DNA from 2 places in the [Clostridium] scindens ATCC 35704 genome. Region 2 is predicted to be linked to the other one. Evidence: predicted binding sites of a transcription regulator. Region 2 holds the regulator's gene; the other holds the start of a gene.
The links. Region 2 encodes NrdR, which represses ribonucleotide reductase genes. Its sites were predicted from a motif close to CACAANATNTTGTG; they were not measured.
Positions count from the first base shown of each region.

Region 1: HDCHBGLK_RS12485 (ribonucleoside-diphosphate reductase subunit alpha) is a predicted target of NrdR. The motif match lies at 12,816-12,829, and genes of this name have one in related genera.

Region 1 is NZ_CP036170.1:2,416,449-2,431,170, reverse strand. It holds gene ygfK (putative selenate reductase subunit YgfK) at 1-1,224, opposite strand, end outside; gene ssnA (putative aminohydrolase SsnA) at 1,237-2,568, opposite strand; gene HDCHBGLK_RS19025 (hypothetical protein) at 2,580-2,747, opposite strand; gene HDCHBGLK_RS18820 (hypothetical protein) at 3,137-3,436, opposite strand; gene HDCHBGLK_RS12515 (helix-turn-helix transcriptional regulator) at 3,584-4,237, shown strand; gene dpaL (diaminopropionate ammonia-lyase) at 4,263-5,507, shown strand; gene HDCHBGLK_RS12505 (YgeY family selenium metabolism-linked hydrolase) at 5,521-6,834, shown strand; gene ygeW (knotted carbamoyltransferase YgeW) at 6,894-8,087, shown strand; gene arcC (carbamate kinase) at 8,106-9,050, shown strand; gene HDCHBGLK_RS12490 (ribonucleotide-diphosphate reductase subunit beta) at 9,164-10,207, opposite strand; gene HDCHBGLK_RS12485 (ribonucleoside-diphosphate reductase subunit alpha) at 10,235-12,766, opposite strand; gene xdhC (xanthine dehydrogenase subunit XdhC) at 13,130-13,618, opposite strand; gene xdhB (xanthine dehydrogenase subunit XdhB) at 13,615-14,499, opposite strand; gene xdhA (xanthine dehydrogenase subunit XdhA) at 14,492-14,722, opposite strand, start outside.
Region 2 is NZ_CP036170.1:277,504-292,225, reverse strand. It holds gene HDCHBGLK_RS01365 (hypothetical protein) at 222-416, opposite strand; gene HDCHBGLK_RS01360 (IS91 family transposase) at 452-1,633, opposite strand; gene HDCHBGLK_RS01355 (HPr family phosphocarrier protein) at 1,891-2,127, shown strand; gene HDCHBGLK_RS01350 (CD3072 family TudS-related putative desulfidase) at 2,171-2,695, opposite strand; gene HDCHBGLK_RS01345 (CD3073 family putative ECF transporter S component) at 2,897-3,475, shown strand; gene arcC (carbamate kinase) at 3,580-4,509, shown strand; gene HDCHBGLK_RS01335 (ferredoxin) at 4,573-4,758, shown strand; gene HDCHBGLK_RS01330 (ABC transporter ATP-binding protein) at 4,905-5,678, shown strand; gene HDCHBGLK_RS01325 (ABC transporter permease) at 5,680-6,888, shown strand; gene HDCHBGLK_RS01320 (PRC-barrel domain-containing protein) at 6,980-7,219, shown strand; gene nrdR (transcriptional regulator NrdR) at 7,305-7,754, shown strand; gene truA (tRNA pseudouridine(38-40) synthase TruA) at 7,908-8,642, shown strand; gene HDCHBGLK_RS01305 (exodeoxyribonuclease III) at 8,677-9,429, shown strand; gene ymfI (elongation factor P 5-aminopentanone reductase) at 9,483-10,217, opposite strand; gene HDCHBGLK_RS01295 (efflux RND transporter permease subunit) at 10,418-14,233, shown strand; gene HDCHBGLK_RS01290 (HD domain-containing protein) at 14,252-14,722, shown strand, end outside.

The sequences.
Region 1 (14,722 bases), 1.5 Mb from region 2:
TACATCGATTCCTTTAAAGGGCAAAACCCCCATATCGTCCAGCATCTCTGCCAGCTGCTTAAGCCTCTGGTATCCGCCGGGCTTTAAGATGGTAGTGGCTACCGTTACCGGCCACACGCCGGTCCCCACGATCTTATCTATGTTAAATGCGTCCGCGCCTCCGGAATAGGCGATGCGAAGGCGCCCTTCAAATGCTTCGGATAATTTTGCGGCCAGTGAGATGGATAAGGGATACAGAGACTTTCCTGACATATACATCTCTTCGCTTGGCAGTTCCCCGGCCTTAACATCCACCGGGAAGGTATTCGTAATCTTGACCCCGAATTCCAGTTCCAGGCTCTCCGCCAGTTCCATCAGCCTTCCAAGCATTGGGATGGCATCCTCATACTGAAGATCGTCTTCAAAATGGAAGTGCCCGAACGCCACATAGTCATATCCCATCTTATTAAGCGTTTCCCTGGCAAACTCATAGCCAAGCAGCGTGGGATTGCACTTGATGAATGTATGCATCTTCTTTTCTTTCAGCAGATAGTTGGCAATGCTTTCAATTTCCTGGGGCGGACATCCATGCAGCGTGGAGATGGTGGCTGAGTTACAGATGCAGGCTGATATCCCTTCAATATCTTCCTTCGCCACATTTTGAAACTCCGACACATGGTCCAGCAGATACTGCCTGCATTCCCTGAACGTCTCGGTAGCAGATGCATCCTTCATGCTTTCGATAAAGGTGTCGATCTTCTTCGACTTGATTCCTGCCAGATCATAGCCTACGCTGATGTTAAACTGGTAGCCACCCATGCTGCCAAGTCCATACTCCCTGGCCATGAATGCCAGGAGGAACCACGCCTTGATATATTCTTCCTGTGCCTGAGGCACATACAATTCGGTGGACCACTCGCAGTTATAGCACTCGTCATCCGCTTTGATGCATGGCTTATTCACGCAGGACGCCAGTTCCGCGCCGTCCATAATCTGCACCGTCTTCAGTTCAAAGAACCGGCTGCCCGCATAATAGGCCGCCGCAATATTCTGGGCCAGCTGACTGTTGGGTCCGGCAGCCGGGCCGATAGGCGTCTCCAGATTCCTTCCGAAGATGGACAGATTCCTGCCTTCTGCCGCCACATAAGGTCTGTGTACGCCAAATACGGTTCCTTTTGTATCATGCTCTGTCCTGATCCAATCTAACAACCGCTCAAAAGACATGCATGTCATAATATCGCTCATATACCCTTCCTCCTAACCATTGATGCTCTTCCACAGTTTCGCAGACTCTTCCCTGCATCTTGCCATGGTTTCTTCTACATCGATCACTTTCACTTCCCGGTCCTTCATAAGGACCTTGCCGTTTCCGACGGTGGTCGCCACATCTCTGCCGGTCATTCCAAATAAAATATGGCCATTGATATTGTTCTCATCCAGGTGGGTAGGCGGATTATAGTCTACGACGATCACATCTGCCGCGGCCCCTTCTTTCAGCACGCCAAGAGGCGCTTTAAAATAGCGGCCAGCAATAACGGCGTTGTTCTCAAAAAGCATCCTGGGCACTTCGCCCCACGCCGCATTGGGATCGCACAGGTGATGCTTATGCAGCACGTTGGCTGCCTTGTAGGATTCCGTCATATCGTGGGTATATCCGTCGGTTCCAAGCCCGGTCAGTATCCCGCGGCGCACCAGCTCCATAGTCGGGGGACAGCCACAGGCATTGCCCATATTGGATTCTGGATTATGGACCACCATCGTGCCCGTATCTTTGATCAGATCCATTTCGTGAGAATTAATATAGATACAGTGGCCAAGCAGCGTCTTCTCTCCCAGTATATCCCAATCCATCAGCCGGTCCACGATCCGCTTGCCATACTTCTTCAGGCAGTCATGAAGGTCTTCGATTCCTTCGGCCACATGGATATGATATCCTGTCTCTTTTGGCTTATTGGCAGCTGCCAGTTCCATAGTCGCGTCCGAGATGGTAAACTGCGCATGCATTCCCATCATTCCTGCCAGCATATCTGAGTCATCCTGAAGCGCGTACTTGATAAACGCCGCATTTTCCATGACCGCCTCTCTGGCCTTCTCCATGCCGTCCCTGTCTGATACTTCATAGCACAGGCAGGAGCGTACGCCCAGTTCCTTCGCCACCTCCGCAATGGTAAACAGGCTGTCTTTGATATGCCCGAAACTTGCATGGTGGTCGAAAATCGTCGTCACGCCGTTACGGATACAGGAGATCATGGTGTCAGCCGCGCTGTATCGAATCTGTTCTGGCGTAAGCTTCCTGTCAATGGTCCACCACTGGCCATCCAGGATGTCCAGAAATCCTTTCGGATGATAGCCCTTAATACTTAATCCTCTGGCCATGGCGCTGTAGATATGCTCATGGGTATTGATGAACGCCGGCATAATGACTCCGCTTCTGGCATCTATGTATTCTGCATCCTTATATTTCTCTTTCATATCTTTGGTGGCTCCTACTTCTTTGATCCGGGTTCCCTCGATGGCCACCGCCCCGTCCTCTATAAAAGGGAGATTAGCATCCCTTGTAATTGTCTTTCCATTTCCTATTATTAACATATGTCCGCCTCCTATTCTGCTGCTTCTTCTTGTTCTTTTGGAAGTACCTGGTTTAGCACCACCGTTACGATGGTGGATAATACCACCGCTGATTTCCCGCGATCAGTTTCATTTCCGTCATGGCTATGGATGAGAATACGCTGATCGTCGGCCCCGCCAAGCACGCAGGCCGGAATCATAGAATACCCTTTTTGCCACAACCTTGGTTGTCGCCACAATCCCTACATTCTGAATGAATGTCGCCGTTGGAAGGCGGAAACAGGAATCCGAGCCTCTTAATAAATATCCCCACCAGTATGGCAGCCAGGGAGCCTGCCAGCTGGGCTCCAAACAGGGTTGCCAGGTCAAACTGCTCCGCAATTCCCTACAGGCACAAAGATAGGCAAAACTGACGCCGATAATGACCGACAGCCCGGAGCCCATCGTATACTTGAAGGAAATCAACTGGATCAGGGTGGATATGCCTGCTATCAGAAGCGCTGACTGCACCAGAACCGTAATATTCGCCTGGCTGATCTCGCCTTTTCTTTGCGCGATTCCTCCTATTATAATTGCCGGGGTTACATTTCTACCTCCCGGTTATCTCCCTCAAATATCCAGGGAGAGCCTTGCTGCAGGCTGCCCGGATACCGGCCTTTCCCATGGCGCCCACCGGCATCTTCACAGTCTGCATTATAAAATTGTAGTTTCTGCCTTTTGTATAAAGGCCGGTTCTTCCCTGCGGATTTGGCATTGGGATATCTGTCGATTTCTCTGTCCGCATCAGGCAGGAAAGACCATGCAGCCCGGCATTCTGCTTAATATTTCTCTTCTTTTCCTTTGCTGTTTTTCGTACACTTTTTACAAAGAACGCTTCTGTTTCTACCATATTATCATCATTATATATAATTTGCAACGGGTTTTACAAAAATATTTTTGTTTCCTAAAAATTTTTTTAGATTTTCTATTGATTTTCTAAAATTATCTGCTATGATGAACTTAGGGAGACGAAAAACCTTACGAAGGAGGTACGATCATGGCAGGGTCCAGGTTAGACATGTTAAAACAGATTGCTACAGGACTTGCAGCCCAGTTCGGCGATAACTGCGAAGTCGTGGTTCACGATCTGGCACGCAATGTAGCGGAAAGTTCCATTGTCCATATTGAAAATGGCCATATTACAGGAAGGAAGGTAGGCGACGGGCCGTCCGGCGCAGTGCTCAATGCGATCCGCCATCAGGACGGACCGCTCGCCGACAAACTGTCCTACTTGACCAAGACGGACAACGGACGCATCTTAAAGTCCAGTACCATCTATATTAACGACGACAGCGGAAAACCGCGCTATATACTGTCCATTAATTACGACATCACCAATCTTCTGGCTCTGGAAGGGAGCATCCACTCTCTCACCGCCTGCAAGATCCCAGAGGAATCCGGCAGCGAGGATTTCAACTCTCCAAAGCGGATTACCCACGACGTAAATGAACTTCTGGATGAATTAATCGAGCAGTCCGTAGCGCTGGTTGGAGTGCCTGTACCTCTGATGAGCAAGGAAGATAAGATAAAGGCGATTAATTTCCTCAATGATGCAGGCGCCTTTCTTATTACAAAGTCCGGAGATAAAGTTGCCAAGTACTTTGGCATCTCCAAGTACACACTCTATAGTTATGTAGATATCAACAAATAAATATATGATTTAGAGGAGATCGATCATGAGCAAAGCATCAGATAATCAATTAAAATGGACACTCAATACCATGCCGAAGACGGATGACCTGCAAGCGCGCAATATGTCGGGGGAAGAGATGGCGAAGGCGCACGCCTTTCATCAAAGTTTTCCCCAGTATAGCGTGACCCCGCTGACCAGGCTTTCCAATCTGGCGGAGTACTTGGGCCTGAAACGGCTGTACGTCAAAGACGAGTCTTACCGTTTTGGCCTGAATGCCTTCAAAGTATTGGGGGGTTCCTACGCCATCGCAAGATACATCGCGCAGCAGCTGGGAAAGGATGTAAGCGAGGTTCCTTATCATGTGCTTACTTCCAAAGAACTGAGAGAAGAATTCGGCCAGGCCACCTTCTTTACCGCGACCGACGGCAATCACGGAAGAGGCATTGCCTGGGCTGCCAACAAGCTGGGCCAGAAATGCGTGGTAAGAATGCCGAAAGGCTCTACCCAGACCCGTCTTGAAAATATCGCAAAGGAAAATGCCACCGTAACCATCGAGGATCTCAACTATGACGACTGCGTGCGGATGGCCGCCAAGGAAGCCGAGAATACGGAACATGGCATTATGGTGCAGGATACTGCATGGGAAGGCTATGAAGAGATCCCTACCTGGATCATGCAGGGCTACGGAACCCTTGCCCTGGAAGCTGATCAGCAGCTTGCCAAGGATGGATGCCGTCCAACCCATATCTTTATCCAGGCTGGCGTCGGGTCCCTTGCAGGTGCGGTCATCGGATATTTTGCCAACCGCTTTAAGGAGAATCCGCCCATCATGGTCGTCGTGGAGGCCATGGCTGCCGACTGCCTCTACCGCTCTGCCGTCAAGGGCGACGGAAGCAGGATCGATGTCACCGGGGATATGCTGACTATCATGGCCGGCCTCGCATGCGGGGAAGCCAACACCGTATCCTGGGATATCCTGAGAAATCATGCAGACGCATTCGTATCCTGCCCGGACTGGGTAAGCGCCAACGGAACACGTATCTATGGGGCGCCTCTTCGCGGCGATGACAGAGTCTTCTCCGGCGAATCCGGCTCCGTCACCATGGGACTGGTTGCAGCCCTTATGACCAAGCCTGAGTACAGAGAGTTAAGGGAAGCACTGAAGCTGGATGACAGTTCCGAAGTCCTGCTGGTATCCTCAGAAGGCGATACCGATCCGGACCGTTACCGGGAAATCGTCTGGGAAGGCTTATGCGGAACCGATAAAGAACCATTTGAAGGCATATAGGAGGTAAGAAAAAATGTTAGATTTTAATCGGATAAAAGAAGCGGCACAGAAATATGAAGCAGACATGACCAGATTCTTAAGGGATATTGTCAAATACCCGGGAGAAAGCTGCGGGGAGAAAGCCCACATCGACCGGATCGCAGAAGAGATGCGCAAATTAGACTTTGACAAGGTAGAGATCGATCCCCAGGGCAATGTGCTGGGCTACATGGGAACCGGCAAGACGCTGATCGGCTACGACGCCCACATCGACACTGTAGGCATTGGCAACATCGACAACTGGGAGTTCGACCCTTATGAAGGTTTTGAGTCCGAGACAGAGATTGGCGGGCGTGGAACTTCTGATCAGTGCGGCGGCATCGTATCTGCTGTATATGGAGCAAAGATCATGAAGGATCTGGGACTTCTGGATGATACATACCGGGTCGTAGTCACCGGAACCGTCCAGGAAGAAGACTGTGACGGCCTATGCTGGCAGTACATCATCAACGAGGACGGCGTAAAGCCTGAATTCGTCGTATCCACCGAGCCTACCGACGGCGGCATCTACCGCGGGCAGCGGGGACGCATGGAGATCCGCGTAGATGTAAAAGGCGTATCCTGCCACGGCTCCGCTCCGGAGCGCGGAGACAACGCGATCTACAAGATGGCAGATATCCTGCTGGAAATCCGCGCGTTAAATGAGAATGACGCAGATGAAAAAACCAGCATCAAAGGATTGGTAAAGATGCTGGATGAGAAATATAATCCAGAGTGGAAAGAAGCCCGCTTCCTCGGCCAAGGGACCGTCACGGTTTCCCAGATCTTCTACACCTCTCCCAGCCGCTGCGCCGTTGCAGACTCCTGCGCAGTCTCTCTGGACCGCCGCATGACCGCAGGCGAGACTTGGGAAAGCTGCCTGGATGAGATCCGCGCGCTGCCAAGCGTACAGAAGTATGGAGACGATGTAGAAGTATCCATGTACAATTATGACCGTCCATCCTACACCGGATGCGTCTATCCCATCGAATGCTATTTCCCGACCTGGGTCATCCCACAAGACCATAAAGTGACCAAGGCTCTGGAAGCGGCCTATAAAGGACTCTACGGCGACAAGCGCCTGGGGAATGAAGAGACGGCCCCATCCCGGATCAACAGGCCCCTGACTGATAAATGGACCTTCTCCACCAACGGCGTATCCATCATGGGAAGAAACGGCATCCCCTGCATAGGCTTTGGCCCGGGCGCGGAGGCCCAGGCTCACGCTCCTAACGAAAAGACCTGGAAAGACGATCTGGTAAGGTGCGCCGCCGTCTATGCGGCCCTGCCAGCCATGTACTGCAAGTAGGCTCTTGCCCCAGGCAGCCCTTTGTATCTTAGTATCACAATATCAGGAGGATATGAATTATGAAAACATTACAGGATTATCTTGATAAATTAAACATACTGAACTTTAAGGAAATGTACAATGGAAACTTCTTTCTCACCTGGGAGAAGACGGACGACGAGATAGAAGCCGTATTTACGCTGGCAGACGCGCTCCGCTACATGCGGGAGAATAATATCTCCACGAAGGTATTCGAAAGCGGCCTTGGCATCTCCTTATTCCGTGACAACTCCACCCGCACCCGCTTCTCCTTCGCTTCTGCCTGCAACCTCTTAGGCCTTAAGGTACAGGATCTGGACGAGGGCAAGTCCCAGATCGCCCACGGCGAGACGGTCCGCGAGACAGCCAACATGATCTCCTTTATGGCCGATGTCATCGGCATCCGGGATGATATGTACATTGGCAAAGGAAACGCCTACATGCACGAAGTGGTGGATTCCGTTACCCAGGGCCATAAGGATGGCATCCTGGAGCAGAAGCCTACCCTTGTAAACCTTCAGTGCGACATTGACCATCCCACGCAGGTAATGGCAGATATGCTTCATATCATCCACGAATTCGGCGGCGTAGAAAACTTAAAAGGCAAGAAACTTGCCATGACCTGGGCTTACTCTCCTTCCTATGGAAAGCCGCTCTCTGTTCCGCAGGGCGTCATCGGACTGATGACACGATTTGGAATGGACGTCGTGCTGGCACACCCTGAAGGATACGAAGTATTCCCGGAAGTTGAGGCTGTAGCGGCGGAAAACGCAAAGAAATCCGGCGGCTCTTATACCAAGACCAACAGTATGGCAGAAGCCTTCAAGGATGCCGATATCGTCTATCCAAAGAGCTGGGCTCCATTCGCGGCAATGGGACAGAGAACCGAACTCTATGCACAGGGCGACCAGGCTGGCATAGATGCTCTTGAGAAAGAACTTCTGGCACAGAACGCCCAGCATAAGGACTGGGCATGTACGGAAGAACTGATGTCCACCACCAAAGACGGCAAGGCGCTCTATCTGCACTGCCTGCCGGCGGATATCACAGGCGTAAGCTGCGAGACCGGCGAAGTGGATGCAAGCGTATTCGACCGCTACCGTACCCTATTATACAAGGAAGCCAGCTATAAGCCTTATATCATAGCTGCCATGATCTTCCTGGCCAAATTCGCTGATCCGGCGGTAATTCTTAAAAAACTGGAAGAAAACGGCAAGCCAAGAGTATTCAAATAAGAAGCGGAGGCTTAACCTATGGCAAAGAAAAAAAGAATTGTAATCGCGCTTGGCGGCAATGCGCTCGGGAACACCCTGCCGGAACAGATGGCAGCTGTTAAGATTACCGCCAAAGCAATCGTGGATCTCATAGAGGAAGGCTGCGAAGTCGTCGTCGCCCACGGAAACGGACCACAGGTCGGCATGGTGAACAATGCCATGATTGCTCTGACGCATGAAGATAAAGAGCAGCCCAATACTCCTCTCTCTGTCTGTGTGGCCATGAGCCAGGCTTATATCGGCTATGACTTGCAGAACGCGCTTCGTGAAGAACTGCTGAACCGAGGCATCACAGACATTCCCGTTGCTACCATGATCACCCAGGTACGCGTGGATGAGAACGACCCAGCCTTCCAGAGTCCCTCCAAGCCAATCGGCAAGTTCGTATCCGCCGAACAGGCCCGGGAGATGGAAGAGAAATACGACTATATCATGATGGAGGATTCCGCCCGGGGCTACCGCCGCGTGGTTGCTTCCCCAAAGCCAGTGGAAATCATAGAGATCGGCACCATAAGGAACATGGTAGAATCCGGCGATCTGGTCATTGCCTGCGGCGGAGGCGGCATTCCTGTCGTCCGCCAGGGCAATCACCTCAAAGGCGCAAGCGCCGTCATCGATAAAGATTTCGCCAGCTGCCTGCTTGCCAAAGAACTGGACGCGGATTATCTCATCATCCTGACCGCGGTTGAAAAAGTGGCGATCAACTTTGGAAAGCCAGAGGAGAAATGGCTTGGCGATCTGTCTATAGACGAAGCCAGGCAGTATATGGAAGAAGGCCATTTCGCGCCGGGCTCCATGCTCCCCAAAGTACAGGCAGCCGTAGACTTTGCAAGTTCCAAAGAAGGGCGAACCGCCTTGATCACGCTGCTTGAGAAGGCCCGGGAGGCCGTCAGGGGAACCACCGGAACCACCTTTCATTTATAAATTCCTCTTCCGTCATAATATTGATCCGGCAGTTCTGTCTTGCAGGCACGTCGGATTCCTGGTATGCGCCGTCTTGCTTTGTCCACTGATACTCCACTGTTCCAGGCCCCTTTCTATAAATCATCCACCAAAGCGCTGCTTTTTGCGTAAGCCGTGCTTCTCGCCTCAAAAAAATCCGTCTTGATCATATTGGCATTGGAAAACTGGCTTACCCAGGACATGCTGTCCGGCTCTTTTACGTGCCCTTCATAGATTGGCGCAAAACCCAGATTGGTACACCTCAGGTTTCCAAGATACTGGATATAATCCGTAACCATATCCCGGTTCAATCCCTGGATATCGTCACCGATCACGTAATGCCCCCAGCTGATTTCCTGCTGGCACCCTTCCTTTATCATCTCCCGGTATTCTTCTATCCGGCTTTCCGTAAATAATTGCGGCTCTTCTTTCTTAAGTTCCAGCAGGATATTGCGGAACAGCCACAGATGGGTATTCTCATCCCGGTTGATATATCGGATCTCCTGGACAGAGCCGGGCATCCGGTTATTCCTTCCCAGATTATAGAAGAACATGAATCCGCTGTAGAAATAGATTCCTTCCAGAATATAGTTGGCTACCAGCGTCTTAACCAGCACGCCTGCATCCTTCTTCTTCTGGAATTCATTGTACAGATTGCCAATAAACTCATTCCTCTTAAGAAGGTGCTGGTCCTCCTTCCACTGGTACAGGACATCGTTCCGCTCCTGAGGCTCGCAGATGGTATCCAGCATATAGCTGTAGCTCTGGCTGTGCACAGCCTCCTGGAAGGTCTGGATGGACAGGCACAGGTTCACTTCATTTGCCGTAATGTATTCCCCGATATTTGGCAGGTTCGCCGTCTGGATGCTGTCCAGGAAGATCAGGAAGGACAGGATCTTGTCATAGGCTCTCCGCTCTGCCTGCGGCAGTTTTCGGTAATCCTTGATATCCACGCCCATGTTGATCTCTTCCGGTATCCAGAAGTTATTCATGGCCTGCCGGTACCAGTCGCTGACCCAGTCGTACTTCATATTGTTAAAATCATTCAGGTTCGTCGTATTGCCGCCTATCATCCTGCGCTTATTCACCTGCGTATCCCCGGATGGATTAAACAGCGGCTTTTTCATTAATTCAGACATATCGTTTCCTCCGTCTTCTTCGAATATTTATGAAGAGCATACTTCGCATTCTTCCACTTCCAGACTCTTGGAGCGGATATAATAGATGGTCTTAACGCCCTCTTCCCAGGCCAGTATATAGAGATCCAGCACTTTCCGGAAGGTATACTCATTGGTAATATACAGATTCATGCTCTGGGCCTGGTCAATATGCCGCTGCCTGACTCCGCATGCCCGCACGGACCAGTACTGGTCGATATAATGGGCATTCTTATAATACCAGAAGTTATCCATGGATAGTTCCGGCGCTACCCGGGGCATCAGGCCGTTCTTCTTCTCTTCCAGGAAGTAACGGCTCATGATCGGATCCAGCCCTGCGGTGGTTCCGGCAATGATGCTGGTGCTGCTGGTAGGCGCCACGGCAAGAAGATAGCCGTTTCTAAGGCCATATTCCGCCACTTCCGCCCGCAGTTCCTCCCACCGGCCATCCGTAAGCCCCCGGTCGGCAAAGTAGCTGCCGTTCTGCCATCCGCTTCCTTCAAAATATTCGTAACTTCCCTTTTCCCTGGCAATCCTGCTGCTGGCCTTTATGGCAGCATAGTGGATATCGGCAAACACCTTCTCGACAAATTCCAGATGCTCCTCGCTCTCCCAGGCAATCTCATGCTTGGCCAGCATGTGGTGATAGCCGCTGACTCCCAGCCCGATGGGCCGGTATTTCCGGTTATTGATCCTGGCATAGGGAACCGGGAAGAAGTTCAGGTCAATCACGTTGTCCAATGCTCTTACGGCGCTCTCCGTTATATAGGCTATCTCCTCCTCATCTGCAAGTTCCAATCTTCCAAGAGAGAGGCTGGCAAGGTTGCACACCACGAATTCGCCCGGCTTTGTAACCGTCACCACCACCGTCTCCCCATCTATCTCTTCAATCTTCTGCTCCACCTGCTCGATGGCGCTCATATTCTGCGCGATCTCCGTACACAGGTTGCTGCAGTAGATGATTCCCTTGTGGCTGTTGGGATTAGCGCGGTTTACCGTATCCCGGTTGAACGTAAAAGGCGTCCCCGTCTCCACCGCGCTTTTGATGATCAGTCTTATAATATCCTTGATAGGAATGACCCTTTTCTGTATCCGGGAATCCCGGACGCAGTCCTGATACCTTTCTTCCCAATCTTCTCCAAAATAATCTTCCAGCGCATAGCCTTTCACCGTCAGTATCTCATGAGGACACATCAGATACCAGTCTCCTTCGATGTTATCCCTTGCTCCCTTCCAGAAGTAGTCCGGATAGCAGACTGCCGGGAATACGTCATGAGCCTTCATCCTGTCGTCCCCGTTATTCGTCCTAAGGCCCAGAAATTCCGGCAGATCCCGGTGCCATACATCCAGATAAACCGCAACCGCGCCCTGTCGCATGCCCAGCTGATCCACCGCAACCGCAGTATCATTGGCCAGCCTGATCCAGCGGATAACGCCCCCTGCTGCCCCTTCGAACCCGCGGATCGCGCTGCCGCTTGCCCGCACCTTTCCGAAATACATACCCATGCCGCCGCCGAATTTGCTGACCTTGGCAAAATTGTCAATGCTTCTGTAGATTCCATCCAGGCTGTCCGGCACCGTGTCTATAAAGCAGGAAGACAGCTGATGGTAGGGCTTTCTTGCATTGGACAACGTTGGCGTGGCCATCGTCACCTTCAGCTGGCTTAGCATATCGTAGAAACGCTTGACCCACGATTCCCTGTCCTTCTTCTCCTTCATGGCAAGATGCATGGCGATCCCCAGAAACATTTCCTGAGGCGATTCCATCGGCACTCCCTTTCCCGTGCGGATTACATATCTGCCAAGCAGCAGTTCAAGCCCGCTATAAGTAAACAGATGATTCCGCTTCGGCTCGATAAAAAGAACCAGACGCTCTATCTCGTCCCTATCATATGCTTTTAAGATATAGTCTCCGTATAAGCCCTGTTCCGTAAGATATGCCAGTTTGTCATAGAAGCATTCGATATGGCAGCGTCTCATATTCTTTTCTAGTTTTTGCTCAAAGTCCAGCATCAGAAGCCTAGCCGCGACCATCTCCCACTGGGGCGCTTCCTGGGTCGTCAGTTCTACCGCCGCCTTGATCAGCATAGAAAGTTTCTCCTGGTCGTTAAGTTCCGGCTTTCCAAAAGCCTGGAACTTGGCATACAGATGCTCCAAGTCATACTCTTCCTGCGTAAATTCCTTCTGGATATCCGCTAGTACTAAAGCCAGCCGGTCAAAGGCCGGAATCTTGTCAGCCAGCTTCTTTCTTGACTTTCGCTTTCTGGCCCGCTCCTCTCTATATAAGATATAACTTTTTAATTCTTTATAATGATTTGCTTCCATCAGCGCCTGTTCCACAAAATCCTGAATCTCCTCCACGGATACGGATGGCTCTTCTGTAATTCTATCATCAATCTTTTGCTCTACATTCTTAAGAAGCCTGTCTGCCTCTTCATCAGAAAGCAGATTTCCTACACTTTGGAATGCCAGGCTGACTGCCCGCTTGATCTTTTCCGGGCAATACGCTTCATTTGTTCCGTTCCTCTTGCTGATTCTCATATACACGTCTACCTCACATACAATTTATTGATTCTATCCAACATCATACCACAATATATTGTTGTCTTCAATCATCTTTCTATCATTCTATTATTTGCCTGAAACAGGCAGTTTCATCCAGGATTCCAAAGAGGATATTTCGAGGTGTTAGAAATAGATGTATTCTAGACAAAGAAATCAGATATCAATAACCAAGATAAAAAGGAAGCAAGAGGACTGCTTCTGCAGGCATGGAACTATCGGGAACAGCCGCAAGAAGGGAGAGGGCTTGGATATCAAGGCCACTCTGTAGGATACACGCATCCGGCAGCAGGATATCCCTGCTCTTGCCCCTCTCTTATTCTTGGGACTGACGCGGACAGATTAAATGCCCAGCCTTTTTTTCATCGTCTTTTCCACTGCATTGATAATGTTTTCATAACCTGTGCACCGGCATAGATGCCCGGAAAGCATTTTTTTTAATTCTTCTCTTGAATATTCCTTTCCTGACTCCAGGATCTCCACCGCGCTCATGATAAAGCCCGGCGTACAGAAGCCGCACTGTACAGCCGTCTCATCGATAAATGCCTGCTGGATGTCAGATAGTTCCCCATCAGGCCCCATCAGGCTCTCCAGCGTACGGATATTCTTTCCGTCCGCCCACGCAGCCAGATAGATGCAGGAATTAAAGCACTCGCCGTCTATGATCACGTTGCAGGCCCCGCATTCGCCCACTTCGCATCCTTTCTTTACGCTGGTAAGTCGGAAATCATTGCGAAGAAGGTCTGTCAGCGAAGCGCGGACATCTATCATGGTTTCCACTTCTCTCCCGTTAATGATACAATGAATTCTTTTAAACTGCCTGTCACTCATACCACCGCACCTCCTGACCTCTCTATCGCTTCCGTAAGGGCACGTTTCGCCAGCACATAGGAAATATGCTCCCGGAATGCCTTGCTTGCGCGCCAGCTGTCCCTTGGACGGATGTCCTTTAGAACTTCTTTTGCGAACCGCTCGACGCTTTCGGCTGACACCTTGCACCCTGCCACCGCCTTCTCTGCCGACGGCGCGCGCATAGGCACGGGACCGGCGACGCCGTAGGCAATCCTGGCATCTTCTATCTCTTGTCTGTCCGCGGTTAGTTTTACATTCACAGAACATCCAAGCGTGGCAATATCCATGGCATTGCGCATGGCATACTTAATATAGTGGCCCTCATAGCCGTCGTAAGATTCCTTCGGTATCAGGATGGCTGTCTGAATCTCAGCAGGTCTTAGATCTACCTTCCCGGCCTTGATATAGAACTCCTGGATCGGCACCTTTCTTACGCCCTGCGGCCCCGTCAGTTCGATAATGGCATCCCAGGCAAATAAGGTGGAGGCCGAATCTGCCGAGGTCACTCCATTGCAGGTATTGCCGCCGATGGTTCCGATATTCCGTATCTGCGGACCGCCCACCTTATCGACAGCCTCGCCTAATACATGGATGTACTTCTTTATCACATCATCCTTCGTAATGTGGGAGAAGCTGGTCAGGGAACCGATGCGGATGGTTCCATCTTCTTCCATCTTCACGCCCCGCAGTTCATCCAATCCATAGATGCTGACCAGTTCTGCTCCAGCCCTCTTGCCTTCCCGGATCTGAATCAGGACATCGCTTCCTCCTGCGATGATAAAAGCCTCCGGGTGCTCCTCCAGTAATTGAATTGCATGCGATATATTATCTGCCTCATATAATGCTTTTATATCATACATCCAGAAGCCCTCCTTTCCGGAATTCCTCGAATAAGACATGGGGACTTAGAGGCAGCGTGTCTACGCCGACTCCTGTCGCGTTGAATACTGCATTGCGGATAGCTGGAGCCACAGAACAGACCGGAGGCTCTCCCAGCGCTTTCGTTCCGTACGCGCTGGTAGGCTCATAGTTTTCTACAAAGTCCGCCTTAAGTTCCGGATGGTCCATGGTAGTGGACAGCTT
Region 2 (14,722 bases):
ACAACACGAAATGCAACACGGATTTCACAAGCCAAGTAAATACGCTATGTTTACGGTATTTTCAACTGGTTCGAATCCTGTTACCCCGACTTTCAAAAGGCATAACTTCTATAACTGGAAGTTATGCCTTTTTTCGCTTTATAGGAAAGTTCTCCTTTCGGAGAACTTGGGGACTAAAATAGCCCGCTCAAAAGCGGGCATAGTGAATCAGACGGTTTGGATTAAAAGATGTAAAAGCCCTCTTCACCAAAATCGTCATCATCAAGGTTATCAAATTCATGTAAGAAATAATCCATATCCAGAAGTTCGTCGTCACTCATGTCATGGACTTCTTTAGAAGTCATACCTTCTGGTGGATTTTTAATGTACTGTTCCCTTAGTTCCTTTGCGAGTTCTGCTTCTGTTATACGTTTCATAGTGTGGCCTCCGTTCTTAAGATATATTGAGTTTATCATGAGAAAAGAGGTTTTGGAAGATATGAAAACGAGGCAGGCGAACGACATCTATGTTTTTGCATAGCCTTTTCGTATAATTCATGCAAAGGAACAGGATTATGATTAAAATATAGTTCTAAAAATAGCATGGTTTTTCCACAGTTCGGACATTTTAAAGGATCGTAACCAAAAGAATGTAAGATTGAATCACGCCACCTATTGAGTGAAAGAAAAAAGTTATGTTTTTCTCTGGAAATGGCTTTTCGTAAAAAATTGTCAGAATTACGGTGACGAGCGTAAATACCATAATAGCGAATCATTTTAAAATGTTTTTCAGGGATGTGTTGTGTTAAGCGGTCAATGAATTCCAAAACAGGAACAGTTTCTGTAATAAGTTTATTGTCTTCATGACGGTTGTAATGGAAGGTGACAAAATCACCATCGTAAGAATCAATGCGAGAAGTAGCAATAACAGGTCTGCCAAGATAACGACCGATATATTTGATAACCTGAGAAGGATTACACTTGTTAGGCATGGCGCGAACATAAAAACCATTTTTATCTTTTGCATAGATAGCAGATTTTACTTTTTTGAAAGCTGGACCTATTTTTTGATGGAGTTCATTTAAAAGAGCAGTTTGGAACGCATCACGTAAAAAATGATAGTTAAAATGTTTGAAGTGTCGCCAGGAAAGAGTATTACCAACACCACCTTCAGAAACAAGGCAGTGAATGTGAGGATTCCATTTTAAATCTCTGCCAAAGGTATGAAGGACGCAAATAAATCCAGGAGTAAATAATTCAGATTTATTTTCTTTATGGAACATACGAGAAATCACGCTGTTGACTGCCGAAAAAAGGCAGTTAAGAAGAGAACGGTCTTTAAGAAAAAAAGGCCGCAAAGAATCATCAATGGTAAAAACACAATGCCGATGTTGTACATCAATAATCTTAAAAGACATAGCAGTAGTTCTGTCAATGGAATACATGTTACCACAAGTTGGACAGAAGCGAGAATGACAACGAAAAGCAGTAAATTTGAAATTACCACAATTGGGACAAATATACATGGCGCCACCATAAGATGGATCGCCACAATGAATCATTTTTTCTACATTCTCAACAATAGCATCACGAGGATGTTGAAGATAAATCATTTCTTCATAATGTTCGATAAAAATTTTTTGTAAGATATTCATAAGACCATTATGAAGCAAAATGAAGCAAAAAGAAACCCCTATCCCTCATGATTGAGGGGCAGGGGAGTTGAAGTGTCGAAGACACTATTTTTATTTGTCGCCAGCAAATGGCATCAAAAAAAGGAAAACACGTTAGGAATTAGATTGTATAAATTTTCCTTTTTCCGGGTAAGATATATGGGAAGAATGAAATCGATGTATGGTAACGGCTATGGGCTGGATACATATATAAGTAATGAGAGAAAGGAGTATTCCACATGAGCCAGGTAATCATTCAATTCAAAAACCCGGATGAAGTAGTAGAATTTACAAATACAGTAGAACGCTTCCCATATAGCATGGATATTCTGCGAGGCAGCAACTCGGTGGCAGATGCCAAATCCCTGCTGGGGATTATTGCGCTAGGTCTGGGCAATCGGTTGAAACTGCGAATATACAGTGAAGACTGCGATGAGGTGCTTAAAGAGATCAGCAAGTATATCGTGGCGGCATAGCCAGAGGATGAATCAGAAGGCAGGGCGAGTGGCCCTGCCTTCTTTATATGGGGCGGTTTTCGGCATCCAGCGTGTAGAACTTTATGGAGAGATGCCTTTCCTCCAGTAGTTTTGCAAAGACATCCATAAAAATGCCGGGCCTGTACGCCTTATCTAACTGGCAGGGGGCATCCTTGCCTCCAAGCTCGCCGCCCCAGTCTCCGTCGTAGGTATAGTCTACTCCGCAGCTGGGACTGCCATTGATGCCGTAGACGCCCAGAATGTCATAGCGGTCCGGATAGGCTGCGTATTCCTCCAGCTGCATGACGATCGGCAGTAGCATATTCCTGGCCTCCTGACGAAAATGCGGCGTATCGAACTGGGAAGCGGCGTGTCCCCAGCGGTTGCATCCATATAGGATGAATTCCGGGCAGGGCAGCTGGAGAACTTCAATTCCCTGTTCTAATAATTCCTTCAGGAATGACCGCTTTTTTGTCCTTTCCTGCTCCATATCCGCAGCGTCCTGATTGCGGAGCTTGGCGGCATCATTTAGAAAGCAATGGCTGACTATAACAATTTTCTGTTTCATGGGATACTCCTTATAACACATGAATGTGCTGGCTGATTTTCATTTATCGACAGGACTATTGTACCAGTTCTTGAACCGGAAAGGCTATAGAAAAATATAATATAGTTCCCTATCTATTATAAATAATGATTGGAAAACTATGAGACCAGCTGATACGATTACAGCGTAGCAATGAAATAAACAAAGGAATGAGGAATCACTATGAACAAAGAAATTTCTAACACAATGAAACTTATGATGTGCGGGCTTGCAATCGCCATTAATATTGTCCTTGGGATTGTAATGGCAATGATCAAGTTCCCGGTCTACCTGGATACCATCGGCACGATCTTCATCGCCATATATTTCGGCCCATGGTATGGCGCTGCGGTTGGAGGTCTTACTAATTTCCTGACCGCGATCTTAAATGGAATGACGGATATGCCATTTATGCTGGTAAATATCGCGATCGGCCTGGTTATCGGATTTATTTTCCGCAAGGCGAGGTTTACGCTTGTCAATGTAGTGATCGCGGGAATCGCGATTGGAATTATCGCTCCGATTATTGGAACGCCGATTGGAATCGCCGTATATGGAGGACTTACGGGAACGATTTCCGATGTGGCGGTTGTCTGGCTTAAGCAGAGCGGTGCAAGCATATTTGCCGCTTCTTTCCTTCCAAAACTTGCCAATAACCTGGTAGATAAGATCGGTTCATGCCTGATCATCTATCTTCTTATTAAGTCCATGCCGGCGACATTGAAACCAGCCTGCATGCTGCAGAGAAAAGCAAAAGCATAGTGCCCCTGCGCAGTTCAAATCCAACATTGCATTTTCTATAGAAAGATACTATAATTTTCTTATGTTTCACAATAGTATTTTTCAAAAAAGCAGAGGTATAGACGATGAAGAAAAGAGTTGTAGTTGCACTAGGACACCGTGCCCTTGGCACCACCCTGCCAGAGCAGAAGGAAGCGGTAAAGAAGACATCAAAGATAATCGCAGATCTGATCATGAATGGCTGCCAGGTGGCAATCACACATAGCAATGCGCCCCAGGTAGGAATGATCCATACGGCTATGAATGAATTTGGCAAGGCGCATCAGGACTACACGGCAGCTCCTATGTCCGTATGCTCTGCCATGAGCCAGGGATACATTGGATATGACTTGCAGAATGGTATCCGGGAGGAACTTCTGAACCGCGGGATATACAGGACGGTCAGTACGATTCTTACCCAGGTGATCGTAGATCCTTATGATGAGGCATTCTATACGCCGACGAAAGTGCTGGGGCGCTATATGAATGCAGAAGAAGCCAATGAAGAGCGTAAGAAAGGCAATTATGTGGTGGAAGAGCCAGGAAAGGGATTCCGCCGCATCGTATCTGCGCCAAATCCGGTCAGCATTGTAGAGATTGATGCCATCAAAGCGCTTCTGGATGCAGATCAGATCGTTGTGGCCTGCGGAGGAGGAGGAATTCCGGTACTAAAGCAGGACAATCATCTAAAAGGCGCCAGCGCAGTCATCGAGAAGGATCTGACGGCCGGCAAGCTTGCGGAAGAGGTGGATGCGGACGAATTGCTCATCCTGACCAGCGTTGAAAAGGTCAAGATCAATATGGGAAGGCCGCAGGAAGAGGAACTGGGCGAGATTACCATAGAACAGGCCAGACAGTATATGGAAGAAGGCCATTTCGGCGAGTACAATATGCTTCCAAAGTTCAGCGCGTCTGTAGCGTTTATAGAGAAGCGTGAAGGAAGAAGGGCGTTGATTACATCCTTTGATAAATTGGAGGATGCGCTCAAAGGCAGAACCGGTACCATTATAAAATAATGGACACGAGTAGAATTGGAAAAATAGGGCATACTACTTGAAAAATGCAAGGAGGAATGAACTATGAAAGCCAGAGTCAATGAAGGCTGTATCTCATGCGGGGCTTGCGTAGCAGCCTGCCCGGAAGTGTTCCGGTTTAATGATGACGGTGTTGCTGAAGCATATGCGGATGTGGCGCCTGAGTATGAAAGCGCGGCAACGGAGGCAAGGGACAGTTGTCCTGTATCCGTAATTGATATTGAAGAATAGGAAATCTGCCGGAGATGCAGCATATCTATGCTGCATCTCCGGTTTTTCGTGCGGAACTATTGACAAAGAGTACAAAATATAATATTATTGTACTAGTTTACTAGTACAATGAAACTATGTGACAAGGATGATGTGAGGAGAGAGCAATGATTGAGATTAAGCATTTAACCAAGGTGTATAAGCTGAATAAAAAGCAGATGGCTGAATCCAAAACAAAGAATCCGCTGAAGACAGCGGTGGATGATCTGAGCCTGAAGGCAGAAGAAGGGGAGATCTATGGGCTTTTGGGTCCCAACGGCGCGGGAAAGACTACGACTCTCAGGTGTATTGCCACATTGATAAAGCCTACCAAGGGAGAGATCTATGTGAATAGCCACGAGGTTCAGAAGGAACCGGAGTCTGTGCGCGAAAGTATCGGATTCTTGACCAGTGATATCAAGCTGGATGAGCAGTTTGATGTAGACTACATGTTCGGATTCTTCGGAAGGCTGCACAATATACCGAAAGACAGGCTGGAAAAGCGTAAGGAAGAACTGTTTTCCTATTTTGGAATTCAGGATTTCGCCCATAAGAAGATTAAGGAACTGTCTACAGGCATGAAGCAGAAGGCAGCCATTGCGGTCAGCCTGGTTCATGACCCGGATATCGTAATATTTGACGAGCCTACCAATGGCCTGGACATCGTTACGGCAAGAAGCGTGACAGATTATTTGAAGAAATTAAGAGATGATGGCAAACTGGTGATCGTCTCTACGCATATCATGTCGGAAGCAGAGAAACTTTGCGACAGGATTGGCATTATCATTGACGGGTATAAGGTTGCGGAAGGAACGCTAGAGCAGCTTCTGGAACAGACCAATGCGGCAGACTTGGAGGACGCGTTCTTCGAGTTCTACAAGTCAAAGAAGGGGGATGAGTAAGATGAGCGGAATCAAGCAGATATTTAACAAGGAGATGGCCAGGATATTCAAAGACAAGAAGATGGTATTCTCCGTATTTCTACTTCCGGTGCTGATTATGGTGGTCATCCTGTCTATTGTAAATGGGCTGGCATCCAATATGGAGGATGATATCGAATCCCATGTAGCGCAGGTCTACATAATGAATAAGCCGGAGACGCTGAATGATATCCTGGATGCCTCGGGGGCGAAGTTCAAGTTAAAGGACATTGACAGCGCGAAGGAAATGAAGCAGGCTAAGAAAGAGATTCTGGAAGGGGAAGCGGATCTGATCGTGGAATTCCCGGATAACTTCCGGCAGGAGGTAGAAGACTATCGGGAGGGCAGCAAGATTCCTCAGGTCAAGACATACCAGAATCCGTCCGAAGATTATTCCAGGGCAGCAGCAGACAATATGGACGCGGCGCTGGAGGCCTACCGGCAGTTCCTGCTGTCCCAGAGGGTGAGCGATATGGAGCAGCTGACCGTATTCCAGATAAATTCAGACAATGATGAAATGTACATCCAGGATGAGAAGAAGGCCAGCGGCAAGGCAATCGGAACGATGCTCCCATATTTTATTACGATTCTTCTCTTTGCGGGGGCAATGGGAATCGGAACGGATATGATCGCGGGAGAAAAGGAGAGGGGGACTATGGCCAGCCTTCTGGTATCTCCGATCAAGAGAAGTTCCATCGTACTTGGCAAGGTATTCTCCCTGATGACGGTATCCGGCATTTCCTCATTGATCTATGTGATCGCCATGGTGATATGCGCTCCGATCATGATGGGTTATATGGGAGGCCTTGATAAGTTGAGCATCAGCTTAAGCCCGCAGCAGGGAATCATGCTCGGTGCGATGCTGGTAGCGCTTTCCTTCCTGTATTCCAGCATTATTGCGCTGATTTCCGTGTTTGCCAAGTCTACCAAGGAGGCAAGCACGTACGTGATGCCGGCGTATATGCTGGTTTTGATCGTAGGGCTGTTCACCATGTTTACGTCAGGAGAACCCAGCCAGACGACCTATTTCATCCCATTTTACAATAATGCGCTGGTGCTACAGGGAATCTTAAGCCAGGAGGTCACCATGTTCCAGTATGGAGTAACGCTGGCTGAAACGCTGGCGGTAGGCGCAATCCTTCTTGGCGTCATTGTAAAGGCGTTTGAAAGCGAAAAAGTAATGTCCGCATAAGGCAAGAGGCAGAGGTTCCGCATATACTATGTAGTAAGTAGTATATGCGGATTTTTATATTGGTCCCATATGGATAAAAGGAGGTGCCGGCATGCGCCTGTGCGAACTTGAGAATAAAGAAGTGATTAATGCGTGCGACTGTAAGAAACTTGGATATGTTGTAGACCTGATCATCGATGAGTGCAAAGGATGCATCGAGGCCCTGGTCATTCCCAAGGGCGGAAAACTATGCGGCTTCTTCAGCGATGGGGCGGAATATATTATCCCATACAAATGCATCCGGAAGATTGGACCGGATATAATCCTTGTGGAAATCCATGAGGAGGGATGACCGAAAAAAGAATCAAAAGAGATTTGACTTCTGAATATCGAGCAGATATACTATATGTATTAAGAAAAGAAAGGATCAAGTCGAGATGAAGTGCCCATATTGTAATCATCCAGATACCAGAGTTATTGATTCCAGGCCGGCGGAAGATGGCAACTCCATACGCAGGCGCCGATCATGCGATGTGTGCGGCAAGAGGTTTACGACCTACGAGAAGGTGGAGACGATTCCACTGATTATCATTAAGAAGGATAATAACCGGGAGCAGTATAATAGAAAGAAGATTGAGAATGGGGTTCTGCGCGCCTGCTATAAGAGGCCGGTATCTGCAGAAGACATCCAGCGTTCCATTGACGGCATAGAGACGAAGATATTCAGCCTGGAAGCAAAGGAGATTCCAAGCAGCACAATAGGCGAGATCGTCATGGAAGAGTTAAAAGGGCTGGATGAGGTTGCATATGTAAGATTTGCATCCGTATACAGAGAGTTTAAGGACGTGAATACCTTTATGGATGAGTTGAAAAAGATATTGAAGTAGAATGTAAGAAGGTATTTGCTAAGCGGGCCATAAAGTGATAGAATAAAAGGGAGAAGCAAAAAAGAGTCGGTTTGCTTCTTCCTTTTTCTTACATAATTTTGGTGAAACAGAAGATGCTGATAAAGAATACGATTTTTAGATTGGGTGAGATATATGAGAACGTACAAATTAACCATTGCTTATGATGGGAGCAGATATCAGGGGTGGCAGCGCCAGGCCACGACGGACAATACGATCCAGTTCGTGCTGGAGTGGAGCATCGGCAAATTAGTGGGATACCGCGTGCATGTGGATGGCTCCGGCAGGACGGACGCGGGCGTACATGCCCGTGGCCAGGTTGCAAGCGTAAAACTTTCCAAACTCTATGATACAAAGGAACTGAAGGATTCGCTGAACCGCTACCTTCCGGAGGATATCCGGATTGTAAAAGTAGAACTTGTAAAGAACGGATTTCATGCCCGCAAGAGCGCAAAAGGGAAAAAATATGAGTATTATATTGACTGCCGGGAGAAGCCGGATGTATTCTCGCGCCGCTACTGCTACCATTATCCGGAGAAGCTGGATATCGAGGCAATGAGGGACGCGGTACAGTATCTCATCGGACCTAAGAATTTTACCAGTTTTACTGATGATAAGGAGTGCAAAGATCCGATCCGCCGTATTATTAATATCAAGATTGTCAGCACCGGCGAGAAGGTAAGGATCACCTATTATGGGACAGGCTTTCTCTACCATATGGTGCGTATCCTGACGGGAACTTTGCTGGAAATCGGTACCGGGAAGAGGGATGCATCCATGCTGCCGGTGGTAATCGCGGCAGAAGACAGGTGCCTTGCAGGTTTCCTTGCTCCTGCAAGGGGCCTTTTCCTGCGTAAAGTGTATTATTAATAGAGAGCATACTATATATATTGGAGGAAGATAGATGAAGTTTGTTTCATGGAATGTAAATGGAATCCGGGCCTGCGTACAGAAAGGCTTTATGGAGTTCTTTCAGGAGGCTGATGCGGATATTTTCTGCATTCAGGAATCGAAGATGCAGGAAGGCCAGCTGGAACTGGAGACTCCGGGATATCACCAGTACTGGAACTACGCGAAGAAGAAAGGGTATTCAGGAACCGCCATATTCACAAAGCAGGAGCCCATATCCGTATCTTACGGAATTGGAATCGAAGAACATGACCAGGAAGGCCGCGTGATCACCCTGGAATTTGAAGATTATTATTTTATTACAGTATATACGCCTAACTCTCAGAATGAACTGGCAAGGCTTCCCTATCGTATGCAGTGGGAGGATGACTTCCTTGCATATCTGAAGAAGTTAGAAGAAGCGAAGCCGGTGATCTTCTGCGGGGACCTGAATGTGGCCCACAAGGAGATTGACCTTAAGAATCCCAAGACAAACCGCAAGAATGCCGGATTTACAGATGAAGAGCGGGCTAAGTTCACCTCGCTGGTAGATGCCGGGTTCATTGATACGTTCCGGTATTTTTATCCGGATGCACAAGGGATCTATTCCTGGTGGTCTTACCGCTTCAGCGCCAGGGCCAAGAACGCAGGCTGGCGTATCGACTATTTCTGTGTATCAGAATCACTGGAGGAGAGGCTGGTGGATGCGAAGATCCTGACGGATGTAATGGGGTCTGACCACTGTCCGATCGTATTGGAAATGAAATAAATGAGAAAGCCGACATCTAAAGCGATGCCGGCTTTCTTAAACTCATATAAATTTTACAGATACCCGCCGTCAACCCCGATTACCTGCCCCGTCATATAAGGAGAAGCATTGGCGATATCCCAGATGATGCTTGCCACTTCATCGGTGGTACCGAATCTTCCCATTGGAATCTCTTCCTCCAGATCTTTTCGTTCCTCCCTGGTAAGCCTCTGATTCATGGCCGTATCAATGACTCCGCAGGCCACGGCATTTACCTGGATATTGCTGGGAGCCAGTTCCTTGGCGAGCGCCTTGGTAAGACCGTTTACCCCTGCCTTGGAGGCAGAATACGCAGCTTCGCAGGAGGCGCCGGAGGTTCCCCACATGGAAGATACATTGATGATCTTGCCGGACTTCCTGGCTACCATAGGAGGGATGGCGTGTCGGCAGCAGTAGAAGACGGAAGACAGGTTCGTCTGAATGATATGTTCCCACTCCGAATTGCTCATATCTGTCAGCAGTCCGATATAAGAGACGCCGGCATTGTTGATCAGTACATCCAGATAACTGCATGTGCTGTAGATGTGCCGGAATATCTGATCCGTCTCTTCCGGCTTTCCCACATTGCCAAGCACGATATCACAGGAGCCATGATAGGAAGTCTCTATGGTATGCTTTACCTTGTTCAGATCAGAAACGGAAGTACAGCAGTTCAGAAAAACATGATACCCTCTCGCTGCGAAATACAAGGCAGTGCTTTTTCCAATTCCCCTGGAAGCACCTGTAACCAGAACCGTTTTTTTATTCATCTATATTGCCCCCTGTCCGAGATTCTAAAATAATTATAAAAATTCCCTTTTTCTACTTATCATTATATACCAGAATCATTGCTAATTAAAGTTCCAAGTGATATGATTTACATATGAGCCGCCATGCATATTTCGGGCGGCAATAAAAGTATAGGCGAGAAAGTATAGGCGAGAAAGTAAAGACGAGAAAGAGGACGAGTATGTTATCAAAATTCAGTGTAAAAAGACCTTACACAGTAGTGGTGGGAGTGGTTCTGATTATTATCCTGGGAGTAGTCTCATTCGGCAATATGACGCTGGATCTGCTTCCCAGCATGAACCTTCCATACGCGATAGTAATGACTACCTATACCGGCGCAAGCCCGGAAGAGGTGGAAGAAGTCGTAACCAAGCCAGTCGAGCAGACAATGGCTGCGGTCAGCAATATCAAGACAATTCAGTCAATATCTAATGAAAATGCATCTACGGTCATATTGGAGTTCGAACAGACGACGAACATGGACTCCGTCACCATAGAGATGAGAGAAAGCCTGGATCAGATCCAAGGATTCTGGCCGGATGCAGTTTCCAATCCCATTATCATGAAATTAAATCCTGATATGATGCCTGTACTGATTGCTGCGGTCAGTGCCGGGGGAAATAATGCGGCCGAAACCAGCAAAGTGATCAAGGAAGAGGTAATTCCAGAAGTAGAAAGCGTAGAAGGGGTGGCTTCTGTGGCTGCTTCTGGAAGCATAGAGAATACGGTGGAGATTACCGTCAACGAGCAGAAGGTTACGGAATTAAATGATGATATCAAGGCAGAACTGGAAAAAAAGATAAATGATGCCAAATCGGCCCTGGATGAGGCCAAGGCGCAGGTGGAAAGCGGAAAGGCAGCCCTGGCGGCAGGTACCTCCCAGGCATCTCAGGGACTTGCCCAGGCGGAGTCCCGGATATCTGCCAAAAGCGAGGAGATTAAGCAGGCCCAACTGGAGATCACGGAAAAAATGGCAGAACTGAACGTGACCGATACCCAGCTTAAGCAGAGCCTCGCCACGGTACAGGCGGCAAAGGCAGCAGCTCAGGCTCAGCTGACACAGCTGGAGACGGCAAAAGCAAGTTACGACCAGATCATTGCAGCATTACAGAGCCCGGATCTTACTACAGATCAAAGAGAAGCATTGGAGGCGCAGAAGAACGAACTACAGCCAATCATTGATTCTTACGACACGAGTCATTCTACCTTGGAAACTACCGCCCAGCAGTTGACGCAGCAGGAAGCAGCGATTCAGCAAGGACTTGATCAGGTGGCGGCAGGAAAGGGGCAGTTGGAGTCCATCCAGGATCAGGTAAATAACGGGGCTATGACGCTGGCGCAGGCCAGAGGCCGGCTGGCATCCGGCCAGCTGGAGGCGGCTGTAGGCATCGGGGAAGGAACAGCCCAGCTGGCAGCAGGAGAAGCGGCAATCCAGATGCAGGAAGCGCAGATGGAGTCGGCGCAAAGCCAGGCAGCAGGAAGCGCGGATGTAAGCAGCATCCTGTCGGCGGATATGGTCAAGACGATTCTGGCCGCGGAGAACTTCAGCATGCCTGCGGGGTATGTGACGGAGGGGGGAATTGATTACCTGGTCCGCGTCGGCGACAAGTTCAAGAGCATTGAAGACATCAAGGATCTTGTGCTGATAGACATGGAAGGCATCGATCCTGTCAAACTGTCGGATATTGCGAATGTGGAACTGGTGAATAATTCGGATGAGACGTACGCGAAGATTAACGGCAAGCCCGGAGTCATGCTAAGCGTTCAGAAACAGACCGGGTACTCTACCGGAGATGTAAGCAAGCGAGTGCTCGAGAAACTGGATCGTTTAAAGAAGGATAACGCAGAAATCAAGACGGTAACGCTGATGGATCAGGGCGTATACATTGACCTTATCGTCCATTCCGTATTGCAGAACCTGATCTTTGGAGCCATATTGGCGGTGATTATCCTGCTGGTATTCTTAAAGAGCCTCCGTCCTACATTTGTTATTGCGTGCTCCATCCCGATCAGTATCATGACAGCGCTGGTTGCCATGTATTTCTCAGGGGTAACCCTGAACATCATATCCTTATCAGGGCTTGCGCTGGGTGTCGGGATGCTGGTGGATAACTCTATCGTCGTAATTGAGAATATATACCGCATGAGGAATGAAGAGGGCGCTTCCGCCAAAGAAGCGGCCATAGAAGGAGCAAGACAGGTAGGCGGGGCAATCATGGCCTCTACGCTGACGACGGTCTGCGTATTCCTGCCAATCGTGTTTACCAGTGGAATCACCAGACAGCTGTTTGTAGACATGGGGCTTACCATCGCATACTCGCTTCTGGCCAGTCTGGCTGTGGCTCTGACCCTGGTTCCTATGATGTCCGCGGGATTGCTGAAGAAGACGGAAGATAAGGAGTCAAAAATATTCGCCAAGATCAGGCAGGGATATGGCAAACTGCTTGAAAAGGCGCTGCATAAGAAGTTTCTGGTACTGCTGGGGGCTCTGGCGCTGTTCATAGCAAGCATTGCATTGGCCCTGTCAAGGGGAACAGAATTCATGCCTCAGATGGAGAGCAACCAGATCGCTATGACGCTTAAGACAGAAGAGGGAAGCAGCCTTGACGATACAGCCAAGGTGGCGGATCAGGTAATGGACCGGATTGGAAAGATTGAGGATATCAAGGATATCGGCGGCCTGGTATCTGCATCTGATATGATGGGGACGCAGACGGAATCGAATGTAATTGAATTCTACGCGATCACAAAGGATCATCCGTCCCTGGACAATGGACAGCTTAAGAAAAAGATCGAAAGCGTAACAAAGGATATTGACGGCGAACTTACCGTAAATATGTCCAATATGGATATGAGCGCTCTTGGCAGCTCGGGGATTAACATCCAGATAAAGGGGAAAGACCTGGATAAACTACAGAAAGTAGCAAATGATGTCAAGGGAATCGTAGAGAAGACAAAAGGAACTCAGAATGTACTGGATGGAACAGAAGACAATAACGAGGAACTGCGGGTCGTAGTGGATAAGACAAAGGCAACGCAGCATGGCCTTACGGTGGCTCAAGTATACCAGCAGCTGTATGGAAAACTTGCAGAAGCCCAGACGGCCACCACGTTGGCAACCGATACCAATGATTATGATGTCTATGTACTGGATGATGCCAACGAGAGCCTTAGCAGGGAGGACATCCGCAATCTGACCATCACTGCCGAGAAGCAGGATGGAACATCAGAAGATGTGAAACTGGCCGACATTGCCACATTCGAAGACGCCTGTGGCCTTAGAGCAATCAGCCGGAAAGATCAGAGCCGATTCATGTCGGTTACGGCAGAGATTAAGGATGGGGATAATATCGGCCTGGTCAGCAGCCGGGTGAAGAAGGCGCTGAAATCCTACGACGCCCCGGAAGGATACGAGATAAAGATGACTGGAGAAGATGAGACTATCAACGAGGCGATGATAGAACTCTTTAAGATGCTGGCGCTGGCTATCGTATTTATGTATCTCATCATGGTGGCGCAGTTCCAGTCTCTGCGTTCTCCGTTCATCGTTATGTTTACCGTGCCGCTGGCATTCACAGGAGGCCTTCTTGCCTTATGGATGTCGGGAATGGCAGTCAGCGTAATCGCGATGATTGGGTTTGTAATGCTGTCAGGCATTATAGTCAATAACGGTATTGTATTCATTGACTATACCAACCAGTTGATTGCGGCCGGTATGGAAAAAGAAAAGGCCTTGGTAGAGGCAGGCAAGACCAGGCTCAGACCGATCATCATGACGGCTCTTACAACAATTCTTGGATTGTCAACCATGGCAATCGGCTTCGGAATGGGCTCGGATATGGTGCAGCCTATGGCGGTTGTTACCATTGGCGGATTGATATATGGAACCATATTAACCTTAGTAGTTGTCCCTTGTATCTTTGATCTGTTTCATAAAAAAGAAAAGGCAAGACTTCGTGAAGGTATAGAGGAAATCGAAACCACGTTGGATCAATAATGATAAGAGAGGTACATTATGATTGACAAAGCAATTGAATTTGCAACCAAGGCACACGAAGGACAATTCAGGAAGGGAACCAAGAGGCCATACATTGTGCACCCGGTAGAAGTTGGGGATATCGTGGCGACAATGACCGACGATGAGGAAGTGATCAGCGCCGCTGTGCTGCATGACACGATCGAAGACTGCGAAGGCATTACCCATAGAATTCTGGCCCAGGAATTCTCTGAGCGGGTGGCCTTTATGGTCGCCCAGGAGAGTGAAGATAAGTCCAAGACCTGGATGGAGCGAAAGCGTGCTACCATTGAGCATCTACGCACAGCCTCCAGGGAAGTGCAGATGATTGGATTGGCGGACAAGCTGTCTAATATGAGGGACATTGACAGGGACTATCCCGCAGAAGGGGAAAATCTATGGAACCGTTTTCGAATGAAGGACAAGGAGACCATTGGATGGTATTATAAGGGTATACGGGATGTGCTGGCA